One region of the Pseudoduganella aquatica genome, then DNA from elsewhere that is predicted to be linked to it. Evidence: predicted binding sites of a transcription regulator. Region 1 holds the regulator's gene; each other region holds the start of a gene.
The links. The regulator FNR, encoded in region 1, switches genes on or off when oxygen is low (the NO sensors DNR and NnrR bind a similar motif). The targets are predictions, from matches to a motif close to TTGATNNNNATCAA.
Positions count from the first base shown of each region.

Region 1 (7,891 bases):
GCCCGCCGCGCCCAGCTTCAGGGCGCGCACCGCGTAAATTTCCTCGGAATAGGTGCTCAGTATCAGCACCGCCATGCGCGGGCACCCGGCGCGCAGCATCTTCAGCAGTTCCAGGCCGTTCTTGCCCGGCATGGTGATGTCCACCAGCGCCACGTCGAACTGCTGCTCGGCCACGCGCTGCATGGCCTCCTGCGCGTTGCCCGCCTCCCCCGTCACGGCGATGCCGCTGGCCGTACCCAGCATCAGCCGCACGCCGTTACGTGCAATCGCATGGTCGTCCACCAGCAGGACGGTGATTTCGTCATGCGTCATCTTGATTCTCCTCCAGCGGCAGGCGCAGCATCAGCACGGTGCCGTCCGGGCCGCCGGTGATGGCCAGCTGGCCGCCAAAACTGCGGCTGCGTTCATGCATGCCCAATATGCCCCAGGACTCCCGGCTTAGCAGCCCCTCGGCGGCGATGCCCTTGCCATTGTCGCTCACCGTCAGCCGCAGCGCGCCCGGCTCGCACGCCACATCTATCGTCGCTTGCGTGGCCTGCGCGTGGCGCACCACATTGGTCAGCGCCTCCTGCACGATGCGGAACAGCATGGTGCTGCGGTCCGCGTCCAGCTCCAGCGCGGCGGCTTGCGCGTCGATGCGGCACACGCAGCGCAGGCCGGCCCGCAGCGCCACCTGGTCCGCATACCATTCCAGCGCGGCCCACACGCCCAGCTGGTCCAGCACGCTGGGGCGCAGGTCGGTAATCACGCGGCGCACCGTTTCGATGGCGCTCTGCACCAGGTCCGCCGTGTCCGCCAGCAGCGGCTCGGGCGTGCTGCCCGCCGCCACCGCGCGCTCCTGCGCCACCAGGATGTAGGCGCGGATGCCGGTCAGCAGGCCGCCCAGTTCGTCGTGGATTTCCTGCGCAATGCGCTTGCGCTCTTCCTCCTTGATGCGTTCCTGGTGCGCGCCCAGGCGGCGCAGCTCGTCCTGCGACTGGCGCAGCGCCTGCTCGGCCGCCTTGCTGGCGGAGATATCGATCAGTATGCCTTGCAGCACAGGCCCGTTGGGGCCGGGCACGGGATCGGCCTGGTCGCGCACCCACAGCTCGCCGCCGCCGCGCGGCAGCAAGCGGTATTCGACGCGCAGCGCGCGGGCGGCGCTGCGGCAGGCGCACACTTCCGCCCAGGCAGCATCCCTGTCGTCCGGGTGCATGCGGGCGCGCAGCAGGCCGGAGTCGGCCAGCCATTCCTCGGGCGTGTAGCCCAGCAGCATGCGGATTTGCGGACTGACATACTGCAGCGCCCCGCAGGCGCCGGTGCCGGCCACGTAGCTGACGGCGTGGATTTGCTCGACGAGCGTACGGAAACGGGTCTCGGCCTGCTGCTTGTCCAAGCGCAGGCGCTGTTCGCGCAGCATGCGTTCGATGCCGGCCGGCAGCAGCTCCAGGTAGCGCCCGTCCGTGTCCTTGACCAGGTAGTCGCGCGCGCCGCGCCGCATGGCTTCGGCCGCCACGGTGGCGCTGTCGGCCCCGGTCAGCATCATCACCGGCGGCGCGGCGCCCTCGCCGCCGGCCAGCTTGGCCAGGCTGGCGAGGAATTCCAGGCCGGTCAGGTCCGGCAGGTTGTAGTCGAGCAGCACGCAGTCCACCTGGCCGGACAACGCCAGTTCCAGCCCCTGCTGGCCGGTTTCCGCCTCCAGCAGCGCATAGGCGCCGGCCGCGCGGAAGGCGCGGCGGCAGGCCATGCGGTCCACCATGTCGTCCTCGACGATGAGGACGCGCACAGGTTCCGTGGCGGCGGTGTTCGGCTTGTCCATCATTCAGGGCATCTCGCTGACGGTCCAGTAGCGGTCTATCGAGCGCACCACCTCGACGAAGGCGCGGTAGTCGACCGGCTTGGCCATGTAGCCGGCCACGCCCAGCTCGAAGCTGCTCAGCTTGTCCTGCTGCTCGGCCGAGGTGGTCAGCACGACCACAGGGATGGGCCGCAGCGCCGCGTCGTGCTTGGCTTCGCGCAGGAACTCGATGCCGCTCATGATGGGCATATTCAGGTCCAGCAGGATGATGCAGGGCCGCGCACAGTCCGCGCTGCGCAGGTAATCCAGCGCGGCTTCGCCGTGCTCGACCGCCACCACGGGGTTGCCCACGCCGATTTCCTTCAGCGCGCGTTTAATCGTCATCACGTCCACGGTGTCGTCTTCGACCAGGAGGATGGGCTTGCTGGCATTCTTCATAGGCATTCCTTGGGCCAGGTGAAATAGAAAGTGGCGCCGGCGCCGGGCGCCGACTCGACCCAGACCCGGCCACGGTACATTTCCACGATCTTCTTGACCAGCGCCAGGCCCACGCCGGTGCTTTCCACGCGGTCGCGCGGGGCCAGGGTCTGGAACAGCTGGAAGATGCGCTCGAAATGGCGCGGCTCGATGCCGGGGCCGTTGTCCGTCACGGCAAAGCGCCAGTGGCTGCCGTCGTCCTCGCAGCTGACGGTCACCTGGCCGTCCGGACGGTGCATGTATTTGATGGCGTTGGAGATCAGGTTGTGGAACACCTGCTGCAGCCGGGTCGGTTCGCCGGCCACCGTGGGCAGGCCCGGCGCCACCGTGATGGCGATGCCGGGCGGCGGCGCCAGCAGGTCCAGCACCTCGGCCAGCACCTTGTTCAGGTCCACCAGGGCCACGGCCTCGCGCACCCGTCCCACGCGGGAGTACTGCAAGATGCCGTCGATCAGCGCGCCCATGCGGTGCACGCGGTTGATGAGCAGGCGCATATGCTCCTTGCCCTCGTCGTTGAACAGGGCGGCGTAGTCGGTGGCCAGCCAGTCCGCTAGCGAGCCGATGCCGCGCAGCGGCGCCTTCAGGTCGTGCGAGACCACGTAGGCGAAATTGGTCAGTTCCTCGTTGGCGCTGCTCAGTTCCTGCAGCAGTTGTTCGGACTTCTGCTCGGCCAGCTTGCGTTCGGTGATGTCGCGCACCAGGCCGGTGTACATGCGCTTGCCGCCCAAGGTCATCTCTGCCACCGACAAGTCCATGGGGAAGACGCTGCCGTCGCGCCGCAGGCCCTGCACTTCGCGGCCCTTGCCGATGATGCGTTTTTCGCCGGTGGCGCGGTAATGCGCCAGGTAGCCGTCGTGCGCGCTGCGGTGCGGCTCCGGCATCAGCATATTGATGTTGCGGCCCGCCACCTCCGCCTCGCGGTAGCCGAACATGCGCTCGGCGGCGGGGTTCAGGCGTTCCAGCATGCCGTGTTCGTCGATGGTGATAATGCCGTCCACCGCCGTTTCAAACACGGCGCGCATGCGCGCTTCGCTCTCCTGGAGCGCCTGTTCGGCGGCCTTGCGGGCGCTGATGTCGTGGATGGTGGCCATCACCATGGTCTGGCCGTCCGGGCTGCGCAGCGGCGACAGGCTGACCTCGACCGGGAATTCGCGTCCCTCGCGGTGGCGGCCGGACAGCTGGGCCCCCGCGCCCATCGCGCGCGGATGCGGCTCGGCGGTGTAGCCTTCGCGCAGCGCCTGGTGGCCGTGGCGGAAGCGTTCGGGTATCAGCGTCTCCACCGGCAGGCCCTGCAACTGCTCCTGCGTGTAGCCGAACAGCGCTTCCAGGGCCGGATTGGCGAGCGCAATCGCGCCGCCGCGGTCTACGATGAGGACGGGATCGGTGGCGGCTGCCAGTAGCCAGGCCAGGCTTTGGTCGGCGATGGGGGGATTTTGCATGCCGCAATCATACGAAAGATGCCCGCCCCGGTAAAGCCTTAGTGTCCGCAGCGGAAATTCGGCGGCAATTTGACCTGGATCAAACCAGCCACTGACGCGGAACGCCCGCTTCCCATACAGTTACACCCATGGGAACGGCGGAGAACGCAATGCACTCGGTAGACAGCGAAACGGCGGCGGAACTGGAGCGCATGCTGTTGAGCGAGCGGGCGCGAGCGGCGCGCAAGCAGGCAACGTGGGAGCTGGAGGTGGTGGAACTGGCGCTGGCGCGGCTGGCGGACGGCAGCTACGGCGCATGCCGCCAGTGCGGCGCGGCCATTGCGCTGGCCCGCTTGCTGGCGCAGCCGTCGGCTGCGCACTGCCTGGCTTGTCAGCAAAACATCGAGCGGCGCTACCAGGTGGAACAGGAATAGAGGACGGGAAGCAGGCGGGGCGCCAGACAGCGCCTCAGGCGGCTTCGCACTCAGGGGCAAAGCGGCCGGCGGCCAAGTCTTGCAGGCCGGCCAGATCCAGGATGCGCAGGTCGCGGTTGTTCAGGCTGATCCAGCCGGCCTTGCGGAAGCGCGCCAGCAGGCGGCTGATGCTCTCGATGGTCAGGCCCAGGTAGCCGCCGATGTCCTCGCGCGACATGCGCAGCTGGAAGCTTGCAGGCGAGAAGCCGCGCGCCGCGTAGCGGGCGCCCAGGGAGGTCAGCATCAAGGCCAGGCGCTGTTCGGCGCGCATATTGCCCAAAAATAGGGCAACCGCCTGTTCGCGCTGGATTTCACGCGCCATGACGCGGTGGAACTGGTGCATCAGCTCGGGCACTTCGGCCACCAGCTCCTGCAGGCGGCCAAAGGGGATTTCGCACACTTCGCTGTCCTCCAGCGCCACCGCGCTGCAGCTGTGCTGGCCGGTGCCTATCGCTTCCATGCCCAGCAGGTCGCCGGCCATGTGGAAGCCGGTAATCTGCTGCTCGCCGCGCTGGTTCACCTGCGCGGTCTTGAAATGCCCCAGGCGCACCGCGTACAGGCTGCCGAATCCCTGCCCCATGCTGAACAGCTGCTCGTCGCGCTGCACTTTGCGGCGGCGCGAGATGATCTGCTCCAGGCGGTGCATCGCATCCTCGTCCAGTCCCTGCGGCAGGCACAGGCGGTTGAAGCTGCACAGGCCGCAGCGCGGCTGGGGCTGCGCCTTGGCTGGGGCGGAAGATGCGATGTGGATGGTGGCGGTGGTCATGGTCGGCTCCGGTGCATGGGCTGCGCTGTCGATGCGGACAGTATCGCCCGCACCGGGCCTGGGCGGTATCGGGTATTCCGGCTGGCTGCTGTAGGGGATCCCCTACAGGCCAGCTCAGAAGGTGATTTTCAGCGCCGACGGCGCGCCGCCCAAGGCGCCGGGCGCGCTGGAAATACCCTCCACCGTCAGGCCTTCCTGGGTCTGGCGGAATGGCAGCGCGCCGTCGCGGCCCAGCTGTTCCACGCCCCTCACCTTGCCGGCGCCCGGTCCCAGTACGCGCAGCACCACCGAGCCGTCGCGCGGCGCGCCGATGGCGTAGACCGCCGTGCCCTTGGATGTGAAACGCCATCCCTCCTCGCCGAACTGCTTCCAGGGGCGGGTGCCGTAGATGGCCTCGCCATTGGCGTCCAGCCATGCGCCCACGTCCAGCAAGGTGCGCTGCTGCTCCTCGGGGATGGTGCCGTCGGCCTTGGGCGAGAGATTGAGCAGGTAGAAGCCGCCCTTGCTCGCCGTGTCGACCAGGCGGCCAATAATGGCGGCGCCGCCGGCCACCTTCATGCCGTTGGTGTAGCCCCACGTGCTGCCTATGGTGTCGTCCACCATCCACGGGCCGGGCCGGATGTCCGGCGGCGAGCGCACGCCTATCTTTTCAAAGTCGATAATGGATCCGACCTGTTGGGCGTCGTCGTTGCTGGGCGCGTAGGCGACGAATTTGGTGCTGATCGAGACTTCCTTGTTCCAGGCCTGGGCGCGGTTGTAGTAGTAGGCCGCCACGCGCAGCTTGAGCGGGTCCAGCACGCGCAGGTTGACGCCGTTGTCGAACCACAGAATGTCGGGCTGGTACTGGTCGATCAGCTCCAGGTTGCGGTTCACCCAGTCGGTCAGGAAGCGCGCCATGGCGGGCTGGCTGCGATCGGCCACGTTGTAGAAGGCCGCCCATTCCGGGTCGTACAGGTCGGCCTTGGCCGCTTTCAGGCGGGCTTCCAGCGCTTCGGGCGGGTTGATGAAGGTGAAGTTCTCCACCCCGTGGTTGGACACGCCGAACTTCATGCCCTCCTTGCGCACGGCGGCCGCCAGTTCGCCTATCAGGTCGCGCTTCGGTCCCATGCGCTTGGCGTTGAAAGGCGTAACATGGCTGTCCCAGAGCGCGAAATTGTCGTGGTGCTGGGCGGAGGGCATCACGAACCGGGCGCCGGCGCGGCGGAACAGCGTGGCCCACTGCGCGGCGTCGAACTTCTCCTGCTTGAACCGGGGGATGAAATCCTTGTAGCCAAAGCGTTCCGGCGGCCCGAAGGTTGCGGTGTGCCAGGCCAGGTCGGCGCCGTACATATGCTTTTCATACCATTCGTTGTGGTAGGCGGGCACCGCGTACACGCCCCAGTGCATGAAGATGCCGAACTTGGCGTCCTCGAACCAGGCCGGGGTGCGGTAATTCTTGCGGATAGACTCCCAGTCCGCCGCGTAGGGGCCGGGCGGCAGCGGCGTGGCGACGGCGGCATCGGCAGCGGCCACGGTGGCCGGGGTGGCGGGCGGCCCCATCACGCCGTAGTCGTACAGCTTGGACTCGGGCACGCCGCCCCGGTCCGGCTTGGGCAAGGGGCCGGCGTCGGCACCGGTCAGGGTGGAAGCGAGGACGGCCAAGGTTAGACCGGACAGCAATGGCGCGCGCAGCATGGTTTGCCCCTGTAATTATAGAAATGACGACTAGCGTATCGCGCGGGCGCATTTCGCGCACGTTTCGCTTTGTATCACTCATAAACATGATTAGATTGCGCCAGCCGTTGACACTGGCGTGACGACTATCGATACTCGGAAGCCATCCTAATCAGACCTATAACAATACCCCCATGGCAGTCATCACCGAGATTGAAGACCTGCGCCTGCAGGCCAAGCGTCGCGTCGCAAAAGCTATTTTCGGCTACGTCGATTCCGGCTCCTACACCCAGGGCACCATGCGCGCCAACAAAAGCGACCTGGAAGCCATCCATCTGCGCCAGCGCGTGGCCGTGAATGTGGACCAGCGCAATACCGCCACCACGCTGGCCGGCCAGGATGCGTCCATGCCGGTGGCGCTGGCCCCGGTAGGCCTGACGGGCCTGAACTACGGCGACGGCGAGATCCTGGCAGCGCAGGCGGCCGAGGAATTCGGCGTGCCCTTCACGCTCACCACCATGAGCATCTGCTCCATCGAGGACGTGGCGGCGGCCACCACCAAGCCGTTCTGGTTCCAGCTCTACGTGATGCGCGACCGCGCCTTCGCCGCCGACCTGATCGCGCGCGCCAAGGCCGCCAAGTGCTCGGCGCTGGTGCTCACGCTGGACCTGCAGATCCTGGGCCAGCGCCACGCGGACCTGCGCAACGGCCTGACCGTGCCGCCGCGCCCTACCCTGTCCAATATCGCGGACATGCTGAGCAAGCCGTCGTGGTGCGCCAGCGTCCTGCTGGGCAAGCGCAAGACCTTCGGCAACCTCGACGGCCACGTCAAGGGCGCGCAGGGCCTGTCCACGCTGATGGCCTGGGTGGGCCAGCAGTTCGACCCCACGCTGAACTGGGACGACGTGGAATGGATACGCAAGCAATGGGGCGGCAAGCTGATTTTGAAAGGCATCCTCGATCCGGAAGACGCGAAAATGGCCGCCCGCACCGGCGCGGACGCGCTGGTGGTCAGCAACCACGGCGGCCGCCAGCTGGACGGCGCCATGAGCTCCATCCGCGCCCTGCCCGGCGTGCTGGAAGCGGTGCAGGCCGAGAATCCGAAGATGGAAGTGTGGATGGACGGCGGTATCCGCTCCGGCCAGGACATCCTGAAAGCCTGCGCCATGGGCGCCCGCGGCGTGATGGCGGGCCGCAGCTACATCTACGGCCTGGGCGCCATGGGCAAGCCGGGCGTGAGCCTGGCGCTGGAAATCATGCGCAAGGAGCTGGACGTGTCGATGGCGCTGTCCGGCATCCGCGACATCCGTGATGCGAACCGCTCGCA
Region 1 covers NZ_CP086370.1:3,837,521-3,845,411, forward strand. Annotated here, with positions in the region: gene KT882_RS17145 (response regulator) at 1-312, opposite strand, end outside; gene KT882_RS17150 (hybrid sensor histidine kinase/response regulator) at 302-1,801, opposite strand; gene KT882_RS17155 (response regulator) at 1,802-2,215, opposite strand; gene KT882_RS17160 (sensor histidine kinase) at 2,212-3,693, opposite strand; gene KT882_RS17165 (TraR/DksA C4-type zinc finger protein) at 3,843-4,106, shown strand; gene fnr (fumarate/nitrate reduction transcriptional regulator Fnr) at 4,141-4,911, opposite strand; gene KT882_RS17175 (alpha-L-fucosidase) at 5,026-6,585, opposite strand; gene KT882_RS17180 (alpha-hydroxy acid oxidase) at 6,759-7,891, shown strand, end outside.

Region 2 (7,891 bases), 3.1 Mb from region 1:
TCTTGAAGCCGCGCCGATATTCGATAATGCCGCTGTAGCGCTCCTGCCATACCTTCTTGAACAGCGGGCCTTTGGACACCACATCTTCATTCCCGTCCAGCACCAGCACCTTGGACCTGGGCTTGCGCTGGCTGAAGTAGTGGGCGATCTGGCAGGCGCGTTCGTACGGGCCGGGCGGGCAGCGGTAAGGCGCGGCGGGAATGGTCATGGCGTAGACGCCGCCGTCCGGCATGGCTTCAAGCTGCGCGCGCAGCGCGGCTGTTTGCGCACCGGCTTTCCAGGCGTGGAGGTGGCGCTCCTGCGCGCCGGGCTTTTGCATGCCGGGCAGCTGGTCCCACATGAATTCTATGCCGGGCGAGACGATCAGACGGTCGTAGCCCAGCACCTGGCCGCCGGCGAGAGTGACGGTGCGCTTGCCTGCATCAATGGCTTGCACGCTGTCGCGCAGGATGCGGACGCCGTGGCGCGCGAGCGCGTCGTAGCTGATGGTGATGTCGGCCAGCTGCTTCGAGCCGCCCAGCACCAGGTTGGAGAGCGGGCAGGAGATGAAGCTGGCGTTGGGCTCGATGAGCGTGACGTCGATGTCGCCGCCGCTCCACATGCGCACGTATTTGGCGGCGGTGGCGCCGCCGTAGCCGCCGCCCACCACCACGACTTGCGGTTTGGCGCTGCCGGTAATGCTGGCGCAGCCCGTGCTGGCGAGGACCATGCCGGCGCCGGAGGCTTGCAGGAATTGACGGCGTTTCATGGTCGGCCTCCCTGGACGGTGGTGTTGGGCCGCTGCGCGGCAAAGTAGGCGGCCAGCATGGCCAGCTGCTCTTCGCTGTAGCCTTTGGCGATCTGTGTCATGACGGTGGCCGGGCGGGCGCCGGATTTGAAGGCCTGCAGGGAAGTGAGCAGCGCTTCCCGGGACTGGCCGGCCAGCGGCGGCAAAGCGGTGCCGGTGGTGGCGCCGTTGGTGCCGTGGCAACCGGTGCAGGTGGCGGCCAGGCGCGCGCCGGAGGCGATGGGCTCGGCGGCGTGCGCGGAGGAGAATGCACAAGCGATGAAGACCGGGAACGCAGCGGCGGTGAGACAGTGTCGTATCAGTTGCATGACTGCTCCTTGTTATGGGCGCACGCCCGGGGTTTCGAGCGCCATGCCTCTGGCGCGCAGGGATAGGAATGCTTCGAGGTCAACCAGGTCTTGCGCACCGTAGGGCGGCACTTCGGCGCGCACACCGCTCATGCAGTTGCGCAGGCGGCGCTGCAGCGATCCCACGGCTTGCCACTCAAGACGGTAGATGGGGTAGGCGTTGGCATGCCCTTGCGGGATGGTGGCGCCGGCCAGCTTGCGGCCCCAGTTCTCGTCATGGCATTGGGCGCAGGAGAGGTTCAGCTGTCCGATGCGCTGGCGGTAGAGCTGCCCGCCCTTCGCGGCTGCGGCTATGGTGCCTGGGTCCTGGGGCGGGTTCATGGGCATGCCGCGCGATTGCAGGGCGACATAGCTTTCGAGGCTGAGCAGGTCTTCGCTTTCCGGCTTGAGCGGGGCGGCCTGCTGGGCGCCCTGGCGGCACATGTCGATGCGCTGGCCGAGCGACACAACGCGGCCGCTGGCCTTGTCGAAGGCGGGGAAACGGGCGGCGACGCCGCGCATGCTCTGTTTGGCGTCGCCGTGGCAGCTGGCGCAGGAGCGGTCGGACTTGCCGGCCTTGGCGTTCCACAGCGCTTCGCCGCCGCTGACCCAGAGCATGGCGGGGTTTTGCGTGTCGTCGCGCTGCATGGCCTGGGTGGAGGCGTTCATGAATTCGGCGCCGGATTTGCGCGTGTCCGGCGGAGTTACAGCCAGCGCGGCACAGGCCGTGGCGAAGCAGGCCGCCATTGCTGCTGCGTGCTGCCGGGCGGCGCGGCCGGCCTTCATGAGTTGCTCACCGTGATGGGCATGGTTTCCGTTTGCGCAAAGCCGTGGTCGCCCTGCCAGCTGAATTCGAGTGTGCCGCTTTCGGTGGCCACGGTGAAGAAGGCGATGTAGGGGTTGGCGGAAACGGCGGGATGCAGTTCGGCGCTGAACACGGTTACCCCGTTGTAGCGGCAGGTGAAGCTGGTGAGGATGTCGCGCGGAACCAGCTTGCCGCCGGCATCGGGGCGGTAGCCGCTTTCCATGGGGTGGGCGACCAGGGCGCGGATTTCAATCACTTCGCCTTTGCGCGCATTGGCGGGCATGTGGATCAGGGCGCGCGCCATTACGGGGCCTCCCCTTCGATGCATGCAGCCAGCGCCACGATGACGTCCACCGTCTGCTGCCAATAGCTGCCGTCGCTCAGGCGCGCCACGGCCGCCAGCTTTTGCGAGGTGGCGAGGCGGATGCGGGTGGACACTTCGCCCTTGCCGCTGCGCGGTCCCAGCGTGAAGCGGACAATGTCGGTTTCCGGGTTGCGTTCGTTGAAGATGGCGATGCCGGTGACATGCTCCACCGCCGTCATGGGGCTGTCCACCGTGATGGTGACGGGGACTGCGTTGCCGTTGTCTATCAGCTTGGCGATGTCGAAAACAACTTTGCCGGTCTTGGGCAACACGCCGCCGGTGTAGGCGGAGATGGCGGCGCGCATTTCCTCCGGCGTGGCGGACGCGGGACGCACCAGTGCCAGCAACGGCAAGGCGGCGCCGGCTTGCAGCAGCTGGCGGCGCGTGGTCATGGCGCCCGCTCCGCGCGCAGGGTTTGCAGGTAGGCGATCACGTCTTCAATCTGTTGGGCGGTGAGGATGGTTTTTCCCTGGTGGGCGGCACTCACGCGGGCCAGGCCTTCGGTCTTGTAGTAGGAGGGCATGATGGTGGATGGGTTCATGCTGCGCGCGTCCACCAGGCGCTGGCGCAGCTGGGCCGCCGTGGAGCGGTCGCCCGCACCGTCAAGCGGCGGCGCCAGATTGCCCTGGAAGCGTTCCTCCGGAATGGGGCCTGTGTGGCACAGCAGGCACAGGCCCACCTGGCGGTTGGCGACGATGGCGCGGCCGCGCGCAGCGTCGCCGGCGGCTGCGCCCTGCAGCGGCGAGGAATAGTCTGCGGCCCGCGCGTCCGCAAGGAATAGCACGGCCGCCGCAGCCAGCGCGGCGGGCAGTGCGGCATTGGGCAGCAATCCAGGCATAGCGCGGGCGCCGTGAAGATCAGGCCTTCTTCAGGCTGTGGTTCTTCAGCGGCAGGTCCCGCACGCGCTTGCCGGTGGCGGCGAAGATGGCGTTGAGCACCGCCGGCGCGGCCACCGCGATGGTCGGCTCGCCCACCCCGCCCCAGAAGCCGCCGGACGGCATGACGATGGTTTCCACCTTCGGCATCTCGTCCATCTTCAGCGGCACGTAGGTGTCGAAGTTGGTCTGCTCCACGCGGCCGTCCTTCAGCGTGCATTCGCCGTACAGCGCGGCGGACAAGCCATACACAAAGGAGCCTTCCACTTGCGCTTCGATCTGTTGCGGATTGACGGCGTGCCCGGAATCCGTGGCGGCGACGATGCGGTGTATCTTCAGCTTGCCGTTTTTATTGACCGATACCTCGGCACAAGCGGCCACATAGCTGCCGAAGCCCATGGTTTGCGCCAGTCCCCGGAACACGCCCTTGGGCGCGGGCTTGCCCCAGCCGGCCTTCTCGGCCACCGCGTTCAGCACCGCCAGGTGCTTGGGATGGTTCGCCATCAGCTTGCGGCGCAGGGCCAGCGGGTCCTGCTTGGTGGCGTGCGCCACTTCGTCCAGGAAGCACTCCAGGTAGACCGCGTTCTGGTTCAGGTTCACGCCGCGCCAGAAGCCCGCAGGCACGGGCGGATTGCGCATGGCGTGGTCGATCAGCAGATTCGGGAAGGTGTAGCCGATGGACGCCTCCGGCCCCGGCGCGTTCAGGCCCTGGAACACCGCCGGGTCTTTGCCGTCCTTGATGGCCATGCCCACCGATACCAGGATGGACTGGCCGGAGATGCGCATATGCAGCCCGGTGATATTGCCCTTCTCGTCCAGCCCCGCCGTCAGCTTGCACTGCGTGACGGGGTGGTAGCGGCCGTGCTGCATGTCCTCCTCGCGGGTCCACAGCAGCTTCACCGGCGTGCCGGGCAGCTCCTTGGCGATGGCCACCGCCTGGCGCACCCAGTCGTGCACCGCGCCACGGCGGCCGAAACCGCCGCCCAGGTGCAGCTTGTAGACGTCGCACTTGGCGGCGGGCAGGCCAGCCGCTTCGGACGCGGCGGCCAGCGCCGCTTCGCCGTTCTGCGTGGGCGTCCACACTTCGCAGCGCTCCGGCGTCCACTTGGCGGTGGCGTTCATCACCTCCATCGTGGCGTGGTTCTGGAAGGGATAGGAATACACCGCCTCCACCTTGCGCTTGGCCGAGGCGATGGCCGCGCGCGCGTCGCCATTGCTGTTGCCCACCACTGCGTCCGGCGCGTCCAGCCCTTCCTTCAGCATGGCGGCGATGTCGGCGCTGGAGAGCTTGGCGTTGGGGCCTTCGTCCCATACGATGGGCAGCGCGTCCAGTGCGGTGCGCGCGCGCCACCAGGTGTCCGCCACCACGGCCACGGCGCTGTCGCCCACCTGCACCACCTTCTTCACGCCGGGCCGCTTTTCGATGGCGGCCGCATCAAAGCTCTTCACCTTGCCGCCGAATACCGGGCAGTCCTTGATGGCGGCGTTCAGCATGCCGGGCAGCTTCAGGTCCATGCCGTAGATCTGCGCGCCGGTGGTCTTGTCCACCGTGTCCAGCCGCGCCAGGCGCTTGCCGGCCAGCTTCCAGTCCTTGGGGTCTTTCAGTTTCACCTCGGCGGGGATGGCCAGCTTGCCCGCCGCTTCAGCCACCTTGCCGTAGCTGGTCTTGCGGCCACTGGCGGCGTGCGTGATCACGCTGTTCGCAGCGACGCATTCGGCCACAGGCACGCCCCACTCAGCAGCCGCTGCCTGCACCAGCATCATGCGCGCGGCGGCGCCGCCCTTGCGCACGTACTCGTGCGACTCGCGCACGCCCCGGCTGCCGCCGGTGGAGAAGCTGCCCCACACGCGCTTGCGCGCCAGGTTCTGGCCCGGCGTGGGGTATTCGGTGCTGACCTTGCTCCAGTCGGCGTCCAGTTCTTCGGCCACCAGCTGGGCCAGGCCGGTCAGCGTGCCCTGCCCCATTTCCGAACGGGCGATGCGGATGACGATGGTGTCGTCCGGCTTGACCACCACCCAGGCGTTGACCTCGGGCGGGATGCCGGCTTCCTGCGCGGCGGCGTCGAAAGGAATGGCGAAGGGCACCATCAGCCCGCCCAGGGCCAGCGAAGCGCCTTTCAGGAAGCTGCGGCGCGAGACTGATGCACTACGCATTTCGGCGCGGCTCATGCTTTGCTCCCGGCGTGGTCGCCCACGTGCGTAATGGCCAGGCCGGCCGATTTGGGGTCCGCTCCCTTGGCCACCACCTTGATCGCCGCGCGCACGCGGTTGTAGGTGCCGCAGCGGCAGATATTGGTCATGGCCGCGTCGATGTCGGCGTCGGTGGCTTTCGGCTTTTGCTTGAGCAGCGCGGCGGCGGCCATGATCATGCCGGACTGGCAGAAGCCGCATTGCGGCACGTCCAGCGCGGCCCAGGCTTTCTGCACCGGATGCGAGCCGTCCTTGGACAGGCCTTCGATGGTGACGATTTTCTGTTTCGCGTTCAGCGCGGACACCGGCAGCACGCAGCTGCGCGTCGCTTCGCCGTCGATATGCACGGTGCAGGCGCCGCATTGCGCCACGCCGCAGCCGTATTTGGTGCCGGTCATGCCGAGCTGCTCGCGCAGCACCCACAGCAGCGGCGTATCGTCCTCCGCCTCGAAATCACGCGTGGTTCCATTGACATTGAGCTGCGCCATGCTATCTCCCTGAGGGTGTGTTGACCGGAATCAAAGAGGGACATCTTACACCCGGAATTTCCGCCCTGCAGAGCACCGTTTTGTATCGCAAAGTAGCGCGGCAAGCTCGGGGCTTTTTGACTTACATCAAGGTACTCATTCATGCACCTCAATACACTGCGCTCATTACTTAACGATGAAGCAGAGAGGAAGTGTATGAAGCACGCAAGAGTAACGGCAGCAGCAATGATCATGAGTATCGCCACCCTGGCCATGGGCCATGCGGCGGCAGCGGAAGCCAGTCCCTGGCTGGTGCGCTTGCGCGCCGTGCACCTGGACCCGGCCGACAAATCCGACCCCGTGGGCGGCACCGGCGCGGCCAACCGTCTCACCATAGACAGCAAGACCATCCCCGAAGTCGACGTTTCCTACTTCTTCACGCCGCAGTTCGCGGCCGAGCTGGTGCTGACCTACCCGCAAAAACACGACGTGCTGCTGGACGGGAAAAGCATCGGCACCATGAAGCACCTGCCGCCCACGCTGCTGGCGCAGTACCACTTCCTGCCGGACGCGCAGTTCCGGCCGTATGTGGGCGCGGGCCTGAACTACACCACCATGTCCAAGGTGCATATCCTGAACGGCGCCGCCGGCCTGGAACACAAGAGCTTCGGCCTGGCGCTGCAGGCAGGCGCGGACTTCACGCTGGATAAAAACTGGTCGCTCAACGTGGACGTGAAGAAGGTGCAGATCCGCAGCGACGTCAATAGCGCCGGCGCCATCATCAGCAAAGTGAAAGTGGACCCTGTGCTGCTGGCGGTGGGCGTGGGCTACCGCTTCTGATTTAAAACCGTCCCGCCAGCAGCTCCATGCGCAGCTCGCTGGCAAAGGCCGTGCGCTGCGGGGCCAGCGCGTAGCGCCCCACCTCCAGCGTTACGCCGCCCGATTCCAGTGTAATGAGTTCCCCTGCGTGCTCCGGCATGCCGATGCGCGTGCGGCTGGGTACGAAGCGGGTCTGCGCTATTTTCCCGGCGTTGGCCTGCTCCACCACCAGGCAGCCGCTGGTGAGCACCACCTGTTCATAGTCTGACGCATGGCGCGCGTAGCACAGGAAGGCGGCCGTCACCGCAGCCAGTTCCACGCCGGTGAAGCACAGCACCTGCCATACGCCATGCAGCAGGAACACCGCCGCCACGGCCAGGGAAAGCACGCACAGCATGGCCCACGCCGCCACCGTCTGGCGCGGCGTCAGCGAACAATTGCGCCGCCATAGCCACTCGCGTCTATCAAGGTCACGCCGCATGCCGCCGCCTCCTTTTCTTGCTATTTTACGACTGCTCCGTTCGACGTGAAACCTGACTCTCGTTGTTTCCTAACGACAACAAATTACATAAGCGCCGGTCCGCGCATAATAATGCTCCGCCCGCCGCTTTTTTTGAGGAACAATAGCAGGCTATAACAATCAGCTCATTGGGGATGACATGCTACTTTCAAACATGAAGATAGGAGCCCGCCTGGGCGTTGGATTCGCGATTGTGTTGGCGCTGCTGACGGCGATGCTGGTGCTGGGCCTGAGCTCCTTGTCGCGCATCGGCAGCCGCACCAACGACATCGTGCACGACAAGAACGTGAAGATGGCCGCCGCCAACACCATGGTGGACAACGTGCGCAACATCTCCCTGGCGCTGACCACCATGATCGTGGTGCCGGGCACGCCGGAAATGAACGCCGAGCTGGAAAAGATCGCCGAGGCGCGCAAGAAGTACGGTGCCGCCAAGGAGACCATGCTCAAGCTGCTGGCCGACGACAAGGAGAAGCAGCTCATGGCAGCGGTTGACGATGCGCTGAAAGCCGGCGCCGCCAAGAACAACGAGCTGGTGAAGCTGCGCAAGGAAGGCGAGATCCAGGACGCGACCGCCTTCCTGATCAAGGAAACCGGCCCGTCGCTGAACGCGGTGCTGAAGGCGCTGGACGCTTTCGTGGCCTACGAGGCCAAGCTGGCCGCCGACGCCAGCACCGACGTGGTGCAGGTCTACGCCAGCTCGAAGACGCTGATGCTGGTGCTGGGCATCGCCGCCAT
Region 2 covers NZ_CP086370.1:47,163-55,053, forward strand. Annotated here, with positions in the region: gene KT882_RS00170 (NAD(P)/FAD-dependent oxidoreductase) at 1-748, opposite strand, end outside; gene KT882_RS00175 (c-type cytochrome) at 745-1,095, opposite strand; gene soxA (sulfur oxidation c-type cytochrome SoxA) at 1,108-1,899, opposite strand; gene soxZ (thiosulfate oxidation carrier complex protein SoxZ) at 1,896-2,222, opposite strand; gene KT882_RS00190 (SoxY-related AACIE arm protein) at 2,222-2,674, opposite strand; gene soxX (sulfur oxidation c-type cytochrome SoxX) at 2,671-3,120, opposite strand; gene KT882_RS00200 (xanthine dehydrogenase family protein molybdopterin-binding subunit) at 3,140-5,326, opposite strand; gene KT882_RS00205 ((2Fe-2S)-binding protein) at 5,323-5,835, opposite strand; gene KT882_RS00210 (OmpW/AlkL family protein) at 6,067-6,654, shown strand; gene KT882_RS00215 (DUF2244 domain-containing protein) at 6,656-7,114, opposite strand; gene KT882_RS00220 (methyl-accepting chemotaxis protein) at 7,293-7,891, shown strand, end outside.
Region 2: the regulator FNR is predicted to act here: its motif matches at 5,952-5,965, upstream of KT882_RS00210 (OmpW/AlkL family protein).

Region 3 (7,891 bases), 1.1 Mb from region 1:
GCCCTCGCAGCTTGCGGCGGCTGGGCCAGCGCTGCGCCGCCAGCCGTCTACACGGTCTCCTATCATGTGGAGGGTGCGGCCGCCTCCAGCGTCCAGCTTGGCGATGGCGCGCTGCTGAAAGCGCCGGAACGGCCACGCAAGGGCAGCGCCTACTTTGCCGGCTGGTTCGTCACCGGCGAGGGAGAGGGCCACATGTGGGACTTCGCGCACCAGGCGGTGCGGTCCGACGTCGTGCTCAAGGCAAAATTCCTCGACCTTTCCGCCTCCAATGTCGTCGTGGACGCCTACCTCGACGAAGCGCGGCGAACGCCCTTTACCTTCAGGACGCTGCAGGAACTGCAAGCCGCCAATATTCCGGACGGCGCCACCGTCAACTTTGCGCCCGGTGTTTACTGGACCGACGACTACAAGGATCCCGCCGTCGCCAACACGCCGGCGCACCCGGGCTTGATCGGCATTTCATTCCCCCAGTCCGGCTTGACCTTCAAAGGGCTGACCTCCAACGCCGATGATGTGCGCATCGCCGGCAACCGGGGCCAGACCATGGGCGCCGAGGGCAACTGGAATGTGATCGGCATCGGCACGCATTTTTCCGCATACAACCTGACGGTGGCCAACTACGCCACGGTCGACCTGGTCTTCCCGCGCGACCCGTCGCAGAATGTGGCGCGGCGTACCGATGCGCGCGTGCAGGCGCAGACGATCACGGCGGCAGCCGGCGTCCCGTCCCTGGACCGGATGTATTTCGAAAACGTGCGCTTTATCAGCTTCCTGAACCTGACCGCCATCGGTCCGCGCAGGGCCTATTTCAAGAACTCCCATTTCCAGCTGACCGACGACGCCATCGCCGGCGGCGGCATCAACGTCTACGATCACTGCACATTCGACTTTTATGGCAGCCACCCGTCCTACGGCGGCTCATCGGTCCTTGCCGCCTTCCTGCATTCCACCTTCAACTTCCACAACGACAGCCCGGTCTTCTGGTGGTCGAAAAGCGGCGGCGGCTGGGTCATGATCGACAACCAATTTAATGGGCCCAAGGAGGAAATCCGCTGGGAGAACATCCAGCGGCCGGACGTCAAGCACTACGTCCACAACAACCGGTACGCCGACGGCACGCCCGTCGTTTTCGATCCCAGGTTTCCGGACGTGGCCCAAACGCTGACGAATGAGTCGCTGAAAATCTTCAAGATCGGCGAGGAGTACAACGTCTACAACCTGCTCAAGGGCGCTGACGGCTGGAACCCGTCGAAGCAGGCGGCGAGAAACGATACCGCATACAAGTTCACGCTGGCGGCCAGCACCGCAGCCAATGAGACTGTCATTACGCCGGGCTTTGTGCCCGCAGCCGCATACGGCGATGCATCGGTCCGCTACCAGTACGACGCGTCGCTGTTCAGCCCCGCCGCATCGAACAACGGCAAGCTGCACCTGAACGCCAAGCCTAACGTGAGCGGAAAGATTATTGACTCGGCCGTCAAGGCCAGCTTGCCGAACGGCCTGGTGGCGCAGGCCACGCTGCGTATTTATCCGGAGGCCGTCGCTGCTCCGCTGGTCGTGGGCACGCCGTCTATCGCCATAGGCAACAACACCGCCGCCCTGCAAATCGTCTACGACCATCCGGAATTTGCCGACGGCTCGTCCGTCACCTGGTTCAGGGGCCGCGCCCCGGGCGACAAGGCGGTCCAGGTGGCGGTCTCGACGCTGGGCAAGCCCTACAAACACTACCAGCTGTCCGCCGGCGATATCGGCCACTACCTCACCGCCGTGATTATTCCCAAGTACGAGTTCAGCCCGGCTGCCGCCAGTCCGGTCCAGGTGGCCAGCGCAGCTGCTGTCGCCGCTGGGGACGTCGCGCAGCCGTCCGTCATTTCCACCAACTTCGCCAATATCAGCTGGACCGGCCATGCGCTGAACCAGCCCGATGCCTGGTATGCCGACGCCATCAAGCCATCCGATATCGAGCAGGCGTGGGCGCCGTCCGGCGCAGCGCCGTGGCTCTACGCCGTGGGCGACCGGGACGGAGCCGTGGGCGTTGCGGGCCTGCGGACCGCCACGCAGGGCGCCCGCTTGCTCTACCAGCCTCAAGGCGCCTACGCCGACATGACCCTGACGGTGGACCTCACGCCGGAGAAGGCCGCAGGGCAGGGCTTCGGCAGCGCGACCGGCCAGTATTTCGAGGTCTACATCAAATGGGACCCGGCCACGCAGACCGGCTATGCGCTGCGCTTCCAGCGTTTGTCGGCCGACCCTTTAAACGGCGGCAAGCCGATTCCGTCGTCGGGGAATTCGGTGCGGGTGTCGATGATGGAATACGTCAATGGCGCAAGGCGGATCTTCCCGGGCGCCTACGTTGAAAGCTCGGTCTTTATGCCGGGTGCGCGGGCCGTGTTCAAACTGGCCGGCGATGCGCTGTCGGCGGATGTGCTCACGGCATCGCCGCAGACCAGTGCGCAGGCCGGCTTTTCCTTGCCGAAGGAGATACACTTCCAGGCCCATGTGGCAAGCGCCGCCAGCACACTGGGCGGATTCGGTTTCCAGTTCACCGGAACGCCATCCGCAGGGAACAGGATTCAGCTCGAGAAGCTGGAGGTGGTTCTCAAGCCGCGCCAGGCGGCACGGCCGTGATGTGCATGATGTGCTCCTCCACCTGCCGCAGCACGGCTTGCAGCCGCTCCAGGATGGCACGGGCATCCACCAGCTCGCTGGCCGCTTCTTGCGGCGCGAGCTGCTCCAGTTCCTCGCACAAGTCGCCCATGCCGAACGCGCCCACACTGCGGGCTGCCGATTTGATGCGATGGCCCAATTCGCGCACGGCCTGCACGTCGCTGCGTGCCAGCGCCGCCTCCATATCGCGTAGGCCTTCCTGTGAACTGTGCAGGAATTTGACGGCGAATTTGCCTACCTTGTCCGTGTCGCAGTCCAGCAGCGTGGCCAGTACCGACAGGTCGATCACGTCCGGGTCGCCGCCGTAGGTGGCTGCGGCGGCTGTCGGCAGGGGCGCCGGCAACGGCGCTTGCTGCTGCGCGCGCTGCGGCAGCCATTTGGCGATGGTTTGATACAGCAGCGCAGGCTGCACCGGCTTGGGAATGAAGTCGTTCATGCCGGCGTCGAGACAGCGTAGCCGCGCCTCGGTGGTGGCCGTGGCCGTCATGGCCAGCACCGGGATATGGTGCAGTTGCGGCGTGGCGCGGATGCGGCGGGTCGCCTCCAGCCCATCCATCACCGGCATCTGCAAGTCCATCAGCACGCAGTCGAAATCGGTGTTGTGCAGCAGCTCCAGCGCGGCGGCGCCGTTGCCGGCCAGGCCCACGGCTGCTCCCGCTTCCTCCAGCATTTCCTGCGCTATTTGCTGGTTGAAGATATTGTCCTCGACCAGCAGGATGCGGGCCGTCTGCAGCGCCGCCGTGGCCGCCAGGGCCGGCGCGCGGGAATAGGCCAGCAGCGCGCTGGCGGCATCGCTGACCTGGCTGATCAGCGTGGGCAGGGTCTGCGACGATATGCCGAGCCGGGCGGTGAACCAGAACGTGCTGCCGGCGCCGGGCTGGCTGTCCACGCCCACGCTGCCGCCCATCAGCTCCGCCAGTTCCTTGCAGATTGCCAGCCCGAGGCCGGTGCCGCCGTATTCCCGCGTGGTCGACGTGTCGGCCTGCTGGAAGGAGACAAACAACTTGGCCATCTCCGCCTTGGACATGCCTATGCCCTGGTCGCTCACTTCAAACCGCACCAGGCACTCGTCGGCGCCGTCGGCCACCTTGCGCGCGCGCAAGGTGATCCTGCCTTGTTCGCTGAATTTGATGGCGTTGCTGGCGTAGTTGATGAGCACCTGTTTCAGCCGCAGCGGATCGCCCACCAGCACCGGCGGCAAGGCGGGGTCCAGGTCGAACACCAGCTCCAGGCCGCGCGTGGCCGCCTTCGGCGCCACCACCGCCGTCAGCGTTTGCAGCACCTGGCCCAGTGAAAAGTCGGCATGCTGCAGTTCCATCTTGCCGGCCTCGATTTTTGAGATGTCGAGTATGTCGTCGATAATGCCCAGCACATGTTCGCCGGCGAAGCGGATTTTTTCCAGATAGTCGCGCTGGCGCGGGTCCAGTTCGGTTTTCAAGGCCAGATAAGCCATGCCGATCACGCAGTTCAGCGGCGTGCGGATCTCGTGGCTCATATTGGACAGGAACTGGCCCTTGGCCGTGCTGGCCGCCTCGGCGAGCTGCTTGGCCTGCAGCAGCTCCTTGTTTTTGGCCTCGAGCTGTTCCTCGTAGCGCCGCTCGGATGTCACATCGTGGTAAATGGTGACGAAGCCGCTGACGGCGCCGTCCGCGCCGTAGATGGGGCGGCCGATAATATTCAGCACCACGCCGTCCACGCTGGTGCGGGTGAAATTGTGCGGCTCGAACTTCAGGCACAGCGCCACGCGCGCCGCCACCAGTTCCTCGATATCGCCCGGTCCATAGTCGCCGCGCGAGGCAATAAAGCGGAACACGTCGGCCATGGTCACGCCGGGGTGCATCACTTCAAGCGGAAAGCCCTGGGCCTGGCAAAAAGCGGGATTCCAGAAGCGGATGGTCAGGTCGCTGTCCACTATCGTCACGCCGACGGGCATATATTCCAGCGCAGCGGCCAGCCTGGGAAAGTTCAATCTGATGAACTCTTCGCTTTGAACAGTTGCTTGCATAAGCTGATCATCCCGCAGTGTGAAACAAGAGGCGTGTCTCTGAGCCACGCTTGCAGGCTGGCACATCATGCAGAACTCTAACTGATCTCGCGCTTGCTGTCAGGGGGGAGATTTCAGCGGCAGGCCGGCACGGCCTTCCTCATAGCAGGATGTTGTTCTGCGGCGCAGGCAGGGGGGCCAACCCGCTTTCACCAAACATTTCGCGCAGATCGATTTCAGGCTGCCGGCACGTCGGCGCGCCGCTGCGGCGTGCCACTCCCAGCGCCAGTCTGTCATCGGTACGTATCCGATCCGGGCAGGTTGATGGGCTGGCGGCAGCGGATTCCCGCCGCACTTTGACGCGGATCAACAGGCGCTGCGGCGGGGCGGGGCTAGCATGACGGGGCGCGGCTTGCGCGCGAATCCAAGCGATCTTATCTAAAGGGGAACGTCATGTGCTTACAACGTAAGGCAGTCAAAGGCAGGATAGTGCAGGTGGTAATGGCGGGCCTGACCGCCACGCTGGCGGTCGGCTGCGCCTGGGCGCAAGCCGACGGCAGCCAGAGCGCGTCGGGCGACCTGGCTGCCAAGCCGGCCCAAAGCGCTGTCCAGCGCGTCGGCGACGCATTGGCGGTGGTGCGCCAGCTGGAAGCGGAACCGCGCATGAAGCAGCTGCTGCAGCGGGCCAAAGGCGTGCTGATCGTGCCTTCCTACGGGCGGGCCGCGCTGGCCGTGGGCGCCCACGGCGGCGGCGGCCTGCTGCTGGTACGGCGTGCCGACGGCAGCTGGAGCGGACCCGCATTCTACGACCTGGGCGGCCTGACCGTCGGGCTGCAGGCCGGCGTCGAAGGCGGCCCGGTCGCCCTGGTGCTCAATAACGACAAGGCCGTCAATGAGTTCATGCAGAAAAACAATTTCGCGCTCAGCGCCGAGGCCGGCATAACCGTGGTGAACTGGTCCAAGCTGGCGCAGGGCACCGCCGGCACCGGCGACGTGGTGGCATGGAGCGGCACCAAGGGCCTGTTCGGCGACCTGCTGGCGGTGGGCGTGAGCGACATCCGTTTCAACCAGAGCCTGACCAACGCCTACTACGGCCGGACGCTGTCGCCCAAGGACGTGGCCGACGGCGGCGTGGCCAACACGCAGTCGCAGCCGCTGCAGCAGGCCCTGGCGACGGCGTCCACCAGTGTGAAATAGCGGGCCGGCAAGGACCGGCCCCGCAGCCTGCTTGCCTCGCGCGCAGGATTGACATAAATCAAACGCGCCTGCGGGCGCCGGTCCTAGACTCGGAGATCCAGGGCCACATGGGCACTGGCATAAACGACAGGAGGCAGCCATGGTAAGCGATAGTGAAGTGAAGAAGAGGGTGGAAAACGAACTGGAATGGGAACCTGACATTGACGCGGCCGATGTGGGGGTCACGGTCAAGGACCACGTCGTCACGCTGACCGGCTTTGTGCGCGGCTTTGGCGACAAGGTGCATGCCGAACGCGCGGCCAAGCGCGTGGCCGGGGTGGCCGGCGTGGCCAACGACATCGAGGTGCGCCTGGGCAGTTCGGTGCGGCCCGATCCCGATATCGCGCACGACGCGGTGGCGGCGCTGAAGGCCCAGCTGCCCGTCTCGTCGGAGGGGATCAAGGTGATCGTCGAGGATGGCGTGCTCAGGCTGGAGGGCCAGGTCGAGTGGAACTATCAGCGCGAGCGCGCCGAGGCGGCGGTGCGCCATGTGCGCGGCGTGCGCAGCCTGCGCAACCAGGTCACGATCAAGCCGACCGCCTCGGCCGGCGAGGTGCGCCAGAAGATCGTGCTGGCCTTCCAGCGCAGCGCGAACATCGACGCCGGCCGGATCACCATCGAGGCCAGCGGCAGCAAGGTCAAGCTGAGCGGCAGCGTGCGCACCTGGGCCGAGCGCGATGACGCCGAGCGCGCCGCGTGGAAGGCACCCGGCGTGACGGCGGTGGAAAACCACATCACCATCAACACCGCGCTGGCCATCTAGCGCCGGCCGCGTCAGGCCTGGCCGGCGGGGGCGGGATGGGTGCCCAGGCCCAGCGAGCGGGCGAAGCCGGCCAGCGCCGCCTGGTCCATTCCGTTCAGCACGTCGCGCTGGCGCAGGCACAGGGTGGCGGCCGCCGGCTTGCCGCACAGGGCGGCCATGGCCGCCAGCACGCCGGGGCCGCCGCTGCCGCCCATGGTGCAGAACAGGCCGAGCTGGCGGAACTGGCCGCGCTGCTGCGCGATGTAGCTGCGTATGGGCGCGCTCATATGCCCGGCCCACACCGGCGTGCCCAGTACAACGACGTGGTAGTCGCCCGGCCGGTGCCGTGGCGGCGCGATCTGCGCGGGCCGGCCGCGCAGCGCCTCCCAGGCCGAGCGCAGGTAGCCGGCCGCGCCGCTTCGCGGGCGCAGGTCTTCGATCCGCTCCAGGTCGGCGCCGCAGGCTTGGGCCAGCGCGCTGGCGACCTTGGCAGTGACGCCGGAGCGGGAGTAGTACACGATCAGGCAAAGTTTCATGGCAGCTCCTGGTTGGGTGGCGGGCCGCTGGCCCGTGCTGGTTGGACCGTGCGCCCGCGCCGGGGTTCCCCGGCGCGGCGGCGCCGGAAGAAGCACTGCTTGACCGCCTCCACCGCCACCAGGTAGGCCGCCAGCATGCCGGCCAGGACCAGGAAGAAGCCGGCCGGCGGCGCCACGAAGCCCAGCGCCGCGCCCAGCGCGGTGTAGGGCAGGCCCACGGCCACGGCCAGCACCGCCAGCGCCGCCAGCGCCAGCGCCGGATGCGGGCGGCTCCGGAGCGGGCTGCGGCGGGTGCGGATCAGGAAGATCACCAGCACCTGCGTCGCCATGGACTCGATGAACCAGCCGGTCTGGAACAGCGCCGCGCCGGCGTCGAACACGGCCAGCATGACGTAGAAGGTGAGCAGGTCGAATACCGAACTGACCGAGCCCATGGCCAGCATGAAGTCGCGCACCAAAACCATGTCCCATGGCTGCGGGCGCGCCAGGTACTCCGGGTCCACCCGGTCGAGCGGAAGCGGCAGCTCCGACAGGTCGTACAACAGGTTGTTGAGCAGGATCTGCACCGGCAGCATGGGCAGGAAGGGCAGCAGCAGCGAGGCGGCGGCCATGCTGAACATATTGCCGAAATTGGAGCTGGTGCCCATCATGATGTACTTCATGATGTTGCCGAAGGTGCGCCGCCCCTCCAGCACGGCGGCGTGCAGCACGCCCAGGTCGTGTTCC
Region 3 covers NZ_CP086370.1:4,916,218-4,924,108, reverse strand. Annotated here, with positions in the region: gene KT882_RS21850 (InlB B-repeat-containing protein) at 1-2,628, shown strand, start outside; gene KT882_RS21845 (response regulator) at 2,600-4,636, opposite strand; gene KT882_RS21840 (lipid-binding SYLF domain-containing protein) at 5,153-5,848, shown strand; gene KT882_RS21835 (BON domain-containing protein) at 5,988-6,650, shown strand; gene KT882_RS21830 (flavodoxin family protein) at 6,662-7,165, opposite strand; gene mgtA (magnesium-translocating P-type ATPase) at 7,162-7,891, opposite strand, start outside.
Region 3: the regulator FNR is predicted to act here: its motif matches at 5,008-5,021, upstream of KT882_RS21840 (lipid-binding SYLF domain-containing protein).

Region 4 (7,891 bases), 370 kb from region 1:
AGCAGGGCGCGGTGGGCTTCCGCAGCCTGGACGCCACGCTGGCCAGCCTTGCCAGCCTGGTGGTCTACCTGGTGCCGCTGATCGCGCTGCTGCTGGGCTACGACGCGGTGGTGGGCGAACGCGAACGCGGCGCGCTGGATCTGCTGCTGTCGATGCCGGTCAGCCGTTTCGAGGTCTTGCTGGGCAAGTACCTCGGGCTGGGCGCGGCGCTGACTGGCGCCACTGCGCTCGGCTTCGGCGCCGGCTTGCTGCCGCTGGCCAGCCAGCTAACTGTCAGCGAGGGCTGGCGCTACGCCGCCTTCGTCGCTTCCGCCATCGCCATGGGATGGGCTTTTCTCAGCATCGCGCTGCTGGTGTCGGTGCTGGCCAGCGACCGCGTGCGCGCCAGCGGCGTCGCGCTGGCGCTGTGGTTCTTCTTTGTGCTGGTGTACGACTTGCTGCTGATGGGCGCCCTGGTGCTCAGCCAGGGCAGCATGGCCAACAGCGCGTTTGCCGCGCTGCTGATGCTCAATCCAGCCGACGTATTCCGCCTCTACACCGCCGGCGCCGGCATGGGCGGGCTGTCTGCAGTGCTGCCGCCTGGCTGGACCACAGGCGCGGCGCTGCCGGCCGTGATGCTGGCCTGGATGGCGCTGCCTTTTCTATTTGCTTACAGGAGATTCAAATGAACCAAGACTATTCAAGCGCCACGCGCGCGACCAGGCGCAAGCTGCGCCTGCGCTGGTCCGGCTGGGCCGCAACGCTGCTGCTGGCCGCCTGCGGGCAGGCCGTCACCAAGCTGGCCGCCCTGGAACCCGACTCGAACGCGGCCTGCGCGCTGGACGGCATGGTGCTGAAGGACTTCCCGTCATCGAAGGCGCAGATCCGCTATGAAGACGGCAAGACCGACTATTTCTGCGATGTGATGGAACTGTTCAGCATGGTGCTGATGCCGGACCAGCGCCGTCCCGTGGCCGGCCTGTACGTGCAGGACATGGCCCGCGCAGTATGGGACCGGCCCATGGGCCACTGGATACCCGCGCAGCATGCGTGGTATGTGGCGGGCAGCCGCCGCGCCGGTTCCATGGGGCCGACCATCGTGCCCTTCGGCACAGCCGAAACAGCGCGCGCCTTCGCCGCCGCTGAAGGCGGCAGGGTGCTGCGCTTCGACCAGGTAGACAGCAGCCAGCTGCGCATGGCCGGAGCCGGCGCGCACGGCATGGACCACGGCGCCGCCCACTGAATACTTACGCAATGCGATTGACCCAGGTTTAACCACGAAGAAGGAAGCACCATGCAATACCGTCAAACCGCCATCCTGCTGCTCGCCCTGTGCGCCGGCAGCGCCGCCGCCGCACCTGTGGACGGCGAGAAGATCTACAAAGCCACCTGCCTGTCCTGCCATGGCGCCGCCGTGCTGGGCGCGCCCAAGCCGGGCGACAAGGCAGCCTGGAAGCCCCGCATCGCCAAGGGCAAGAACGCGCTCTACACCAGCGCCTTGAACGGCGTGAAGATGATGCCGCCGCGCGGCGGCAATCCGGGCCTGAAGGATGACGAAATCAAGGCTGCCGTCGACTACATGGCAGGCCAGAGCAACTAAGCAGGCGCCGCGCGGGCGGCCCGCCGCCCGCGCCGGAGCCGGGAAGGGCAAAATGAACACTGCTTCGGACAAGTCTGCGCATCTGCGCAGCCGGCGCGCCGCGCTGCGCATGCTGTCGGCCGCGCTGGCCGTACCAGCCGGGCTGGCGGGCTGCGGCCCAGCCGCCGGCAATCACCACACCTGGGGCCATGTATTCGGCACCACGGTCAGTATCACCATCCACGGCGCGTCAACGCAGCGCGCGCAGGAACTGGGCGCCGCCGTACTGGCGGAATTCGACCGCCTGCACCACAAATTCCACGCCTGGCAGCCGGGCATGCTGACGGAGCTGAACCAGCGCATCGCGCGCGGCCTGCCGCTGCGCACCGACGCTGAAATGGCGGGGCTGCTGCAGTCCGCCGCGCGGCTGGCGGAACGCTCGGACCATCTTTTCAATCCGGCCATCGGCCACTTGCTGCGGCTCTGGGGTTTCCAGGGCGGCGGCCCGCGCGCCGCGCCGGACCGCGCGGAGCTGCGGCATTGGGTGGCCGCCAATCCGCGCATGTCTGACTTGCGCTTCCACGATACGGCCATCAGCAGCGTGAATCCCGCCGTGCGGTTGGACCTGGGCGGCTACGCCAAGGGCTATGCGCTGGACCGCGCCGCCGCGATACTGCGCGCGGCGCGGGTGGAAGCGGCGCTGGTGAATATCGGCGGCAATGTGCTGGCGATAGGGCAGCCCGGCGGGAGGCCGTGGCAGGTAGGCATACGCAATCCGCGCGCGCCGGCTGCGGCGGGCAATACGCTGTGCACCATTCCGCTATTCGACAACGAAGCGATAGGCACCAGCGGGGACTACGAGCGCTTTGTGCTGGAAGGCGGCCTGCGCAGGCCGCACATCATCGATCCGCGCACCGGCATGCCGGCGCTGGGCACGGCGTCGGTGACGGTGCTGGCCAGCGGCGGCGCGGACGCGGGCCTGCGTTCGGACGGCAATAGCAAGCCGCTGTTCATTGCAGGTGCGCTGAAGTGGGAAAACATGGCGGGCAGGCTGGACCTGCCGCAGGCCTTGCTGGTGGAGGGCGAGGGCGGCATGGCAATGACTTCCGCCATGCGCCGCCGCGTGTCCGGTCTGGCCTGAGACAAGGCCGCAGGGACAAGCCGGCGCGCGGCCGGGCGCGGCCTGTTACGCAGCCTGCGCCGCGTCCGGAATGGCACCGCGCAGGCGCCGGTACAGGCGCAGCGCGTATCCGAGATTGAAAGCCAGCGCCAGGCACGAGGCCAGCATCATGCCCGCTGCGGGGCGCGCCAGCAGCTCAGGCCGTTGGCAGGCGGCCAGCAGCAGCGCTAGCGCGGCCAGGTGCAGGCCGAACTGGCGCTGCGCCCATGCTTCCGGAATGATCTTGCGCACGCCGGGCACCGAGCGGCAGCCGCCGGGCAGCGTGGTTTGCAGGTGATACCACAGCAGGAAGGGCACGATCTGGTACAGCATGCCGTTGATGACGGATAGTCCGAAGCCCGCAAGCAGCAGCACGCCCAGCGTCAGCGGCAGTGCCGGTTCCGCAGCCTCCCACGGCAGCAGCGCCACGAGACAGCCCGCCAGCAAGCTTCCCACGGACGCGTACCAGAATTGGGTTGCGGGTTCGCTGCGCGGGCGCTTGCGGTGCAGCAGCAGCGCGATGGTGACGGCGGCGAACGCCCCGTAGCCCGCGGCGCCGAGCGCCATTGCAGCCTGCGTGAAATGGCGTGCCGGCGTCTCCTCCAGGCGGCTGGCGATGGACACCGCCACCAGCAGCAGGAACAGCCAGGTCGTGAGCCCGCGCGTGAGCCAGTCGGGATAGGTCTCCGTCACCTGGAACATGGGCACCACCTGGTAGGCCACGCCTATCACCATCAGTCCAGCCCAGCCCAGCAAACCCCATATGGCATGCAGGTCGGTCAGCGGTATCAGCGGAAGGGCCCGTAATGCCGCGCCGCCGGGCCAGGCGAACTGGCTGCCAAGCAGCGCGCCCAGCACGGTGGTGACGGCCAGCGCGGCCAGCGCCACGCGGATGGCTGCCATCATGGCGCTGGCGCCGGCGGCGTGCTGCCGCCACAGGCCCACCGCGCAGCGCGCCAGCACCACCAGCAGCGACGGGATCAGCAGCGCCAACGCCAGCGCGAACAGCGCCGGCCGGCCCGACAGAAAGCCCGCCGCCAGCAGCAGCGTGCCCCCGCACAGGCCCGCGTGCACCGTGCGGCCCCAGGCTTGCGGCAGGGCGATGCCGGCCACCGCAGGCAGCAGCTGCAGCAGCGCGCCGATGATGGACATGCTCACGCAGCCCAGCGTGAGCAGATGGGTGGCGGCCAGCATGGCGGGAGTCCAGCGGCTGGCGAAGGCGTCCGCGCCTTGCCACAGCAGCACGGCGGCAGCCAGCGCCGCGAACAGCGGCGCGCAGAGCAGAAAGCGCAGCGGCAGCGACAGCGCGGGGTTGTGTTCGAAATTCAGTGCGCGTTGCATGGCCGCGCTCCGTCAGTCCGCACGCTGCCAAATGCGCAGCACGTAGGCGTCGCTGCTCCAGTCGCCGTGATGGCGGTAGCCGCCGCGCTCCAGCATGCCGAACAGCGGATGCGGTTCGCGGTCCATCTGTACTTGCAGCGCATCGCCGGCCTTGAGCGTATCGAGCGCCTCCATGATGCGCTCCATGGGTTGGGGCGGCGGCAGTCCGCGCAAGTCCAGCGGCACATCCTTGCCGGAAGGGGAATAGGGAGACTGGACAGGCTTGGTGTTCATGGCTTCTTTCCGCAGTAGTGAGTAGGGCGATTGTCACATTCCCGCAAGTCGTTCTTCCTTGATACAGATCAAGGATTACCGCCTTGCCCCCGCGTTACAGTGCGGCAGCACCGCGCCTAGCTGCGGGTTTTTTCACTGACCAAGCGAACACCATGATTCATACTGCTGTACCCGATGCCGCTGCGGCGGGCATCGAGCTGGTTTGCCCTGCGGGCAGTCTGCCCGCGCTCAAAGCCGCCGTGGACAACGGCGCCGACTGTGTCTACCTCGGCTTTCGCGACGCCACCAACGCGCGCAATTTCGCCGGCCTTAATTTCGACGACGCCGCCATCGCGCAAGGCATCGCCTACGCGCACCAGCGCGGCCGCAAAGTGCTGCTGGCCCTGAACACCTATCCCCAGCCCGGCGCCACCGGCTTGTGGCGCGGCGCCATTGCGCGCGCAGCGCAGGCCGGCATCGACGCGGTGATCCTGGCCGATCCGGGGCTGATGCGCTACGCCGCCGACAACTATCCGGACCTGCGCCTGCACCTTTCGGTGCAAGGCTCGGCCACCAATGCCGAGGCGATCAACTTCTACCAGCGCCAGTTCGGCGTGGCGCGCGCCGTGCTGCCGCGCGTGCTGTCGCTGGCACAGGTCGAGCATGTGATTGAAAACACCGGCGTGGAGATCGAGGTATTTGGTTTCGGCAGCCTGTGCGTGATGGTGGAGGGACGCTGCGCGCTGTCTTCCTACGTCACCGGCGAGTCGCCCAATACGCATGGCGTCTGTTCGCCCGCCAAGGCGGTTCGCTGGCAGCAGGCGCCGCAGGGACTGGAGGCGCGCCTGAACGGCGTGCTGATCGACCGCTACCAGGCCGACGAAAACGCCAGCTATCCCACGCTGTGCAAGGGCCGCTTCGACGTCTCTGGAGAGACCTATTACGCTGTGGAGGAACCCACCAGCCTGAATACCCTGGAGCTGCTGCCCAAGCTGCTGGCGATGGGCGTGCGCGCGGTGAAGATTGAAGGACGTCAGCGCAGCCCGGCCTACGTGGCGCAAGTAACGCGCGTGTGGCGCGAGGCGATAGACCAGTGCGGCGCCCAGTCGGCCCGCTATTCGGTCAAACCCGCCTGGATGGCGGAACTGGACAAGGTGGCGGAAGGCCAGCAGCACACGCTGGGCGCCTACCACCGCGCATGGAAATGAAAGGAACAGAATGTTGAAACTCGCACTGGGGCCGCTGCTGTACTACTGGCCCAAGCATACCGTGCAGGCCTTCTACGAGGAAGTGGCCGCAGGTCCGGCCGACATCGTCTACCTGGGCGAGACGGTTTGCTCGCGGCGCCACGAACTGCGCCTGTCCGACTGGCTGGCCATAGCGGCGCGGCTGGAGGCGGCCGGCAAGGAAGTCGTGCTGTCCACGCTGGTGCTGCTTGAATCCAGCGCGGACGTGACGGCGTTGCGCCGCATCGCCGCCAACAACCATTACCCGGTCGAGGCGGGCGACATGGGCGCGGTCAATCTGCTGTGCGGCGCTGATGCCCCCGCCGGCGGTTTCGTGGCCGGGCCGCAGCTCAATGTCTACAACGTGCCCACGCTGGAGCTGCTGCATGGCTTGGGCGCGCGGCGCTGGGTGATGCCGCTGGAGATGGGCCGCTCCGGCCTGGCCTCCATGCAGCAGGGCCGCCCATCCGGCATGCAGACGGAGGTGTTTGCCTATGGCCGCATGCCGCTGGCCTTCTCGGCGCGCTGCTTCACTGCGCGCAACCGCAATCTGCCCAAGGACAATTGTCAGTTCAGCTGCCTGGAACACCCGGACGGCCTGCTGATGCATACGCGCGAACAGCAGCCCTTCCTGGTGCTGAACGGTACGCAGACCCAGTCGGCCCAGCACTACAGCCTGGCGGGGGAGCTGGACGAACTGGCGGACTTGGGCGTGGACGTGGTGCGCATCAGTCCCCAGTCGCAGGGAACGGCGGCGGTGCTGGACGCCTTCGATGCGCTGCGGCGCGGAGCCGAAGCCGCACCCGGCAGCCTGCTGCCGCTGGCGGCGGGCGCGGCCTGCAACGGCTACTGGCACGGCGTGGCCGGCCTGGCGCAGCACCATGCGGAGGCAGCATGAACCGCACGCTTCCGCCGTCATCGCTGCTATCGCCTCCCGCCACGCTGCCGCCCGGCCTGGCGGCCGTGCTGGGCAAGCTGCCGCCGCTGCCGGGCTCCCGCCTGTTCGCCGCCGCGCTCAACCTGGCGCTGCGGCCTTATCTGCCGGACGACGTGCGCGCCAGCATGCTGGGCCGCCGCCTGCGCCTGACCGTCACCGACGCCGCGCTGTCCTTCGATTTTGAATGGCGCGGCGAGCGCTTCGCCGGCATAGCGCGCGGCGGCGCGGCCGACCTGGAAATCGCCGCCAGCGCGCGCGACTTGCTGGCCCTGGCGCGGCGCGAGGAAGATCCGGATACGCTGTTCTTCAGCCGCCGCCTGGCCATGTCGGGCGACACGGAACTGGGACTGCTCGTCAAGAACACGCTCGATGCGATCGACACGCCGCTGCCGGAAGCAGCGCGGCAGGCCGTGCTGGCCTGGCTGCGTGGCCTCGCGCCTGCGCGCACGCGGCGGCCGGGGCATCAGAAGAAGTAATTTCGACCATCAGGAGGGCATCATGAACCACAAGGACGCGGCGCTGCCGCTGGTGTATTCGTGTTCCGGCTGCTCCAGCGCGGCGCAGACAGCCAACGCCGCCGCGCTGGAGCTGGACAGCCGGGGCAGCGCGCAGATGTCCTGCATCGCCGGGGTGGGCGGCGGCGTTGCGCCGCTGGTGCGCCTGGCGCAGTCGGGCCGCACCATCGTCGCCATCGACGGCTGCGCGCTGGCCTGCGCGCGCCAGTGCCTGGCGCAGCACGGCATCGCCCCCACCCATCATGTACTGCTGCCGCAACTGGGCGTAAAGAAGAAGTACCACACCCGCTACGACCCGCAGCAGGTCGCCGAAGTGGTGCAGGCCGTGGAGGCGCTGACCCATCCTGCCCGCCAGACTCTCAAGGAAACCACTGTATGAATCTCTCCACCGCATTGCTGCATGCGCTCAAGGCGCATGGCGCGCGCGAACTGTTTGGCCTGCCGGGCGACTTCGTGCTGCCGTTCTTTCAGCAGGCGGAGCAATCCGCCGCGCTGCCGCTGTACACCCTCAGCCACGAACCCGGAGTCGGCTTCGCCGCCGATGCTGCCGCGCGCTACGGCGGCGGCCTGGGCGTGGCGGTCGTGACTTATGGCGCCGGCGCGCTCAACATGGTCAATGCCGTGGCCGCGTCCTACGCCGAGAAAGTGCCGCTGGTCGTCATCTCCGGCGCCCCCGGCGCGCTGGAGCGCAGTAACGGCTTCCTTCTGCACCACCAGACCCGCAGCCTGGATTCGCAGCTTGCCATCTTCCGCGAGATCACCTGCGACCAGGTGGTGCTGGACAACGCCGCCGACGCCCCGGCGCTGATTGCGCGCGCGCTGGGCAATTGCCTGGCCCAGTCGCGGCCCGTCTATATCGAGCTGCCGCGTGACATGGCGGCGGCGCCGTGCGGGGAAGTGCGC
Region 4 covers NZ_CP086370.1:3,470,215-3,478,105, forward strand. Annotated here, with positions in the region: gene KT882_RS15510 (ABC transporter permease) at 1-668, shown strand, start outside; gene KT882_RS15515 (nitrous oxide reductase accessory protein NosL) at 665-1,222, shown strand; gene KT882_RS15520 (c-type cytochrome) at 1,274-1,579, shown strand; gene KT882_RS15525 (FAD:protein FMN transferase) at 1,632-2,699, shown strand; gene KT882_RS15530 (permease) at 2,745-4,058, opposite strand; gene KT882_RS15535 (DUF2249 domain-containing protein) at 4,071-4,331, opposite strand; gene ubiU (ubiquinone anaerobic biosynthesis protein UbiU) at 4,484-5,518, shown strand; gene KT882_RS15545 (U32 family peptidase) at 5,529-6,434, shown strand; gene ubiT (ubiquinone anaerobic biosynthesis accessory factor UbiT) at 6,431-6,949, shown strand; gene KT882_RS15555 (putative zinc-binding protein) at 6,972-7,367, shown strand; gene ipdC (indolepyruvate/phenylpyruvate decarboxylase) at 7,364-7,891, shown strand, end outside.
Region 4: the regulator FNR is predicted to act here: its motif matches at 4,390-4,403, upstream of KT882_RS15535 (DUF2249 domain-containing protein).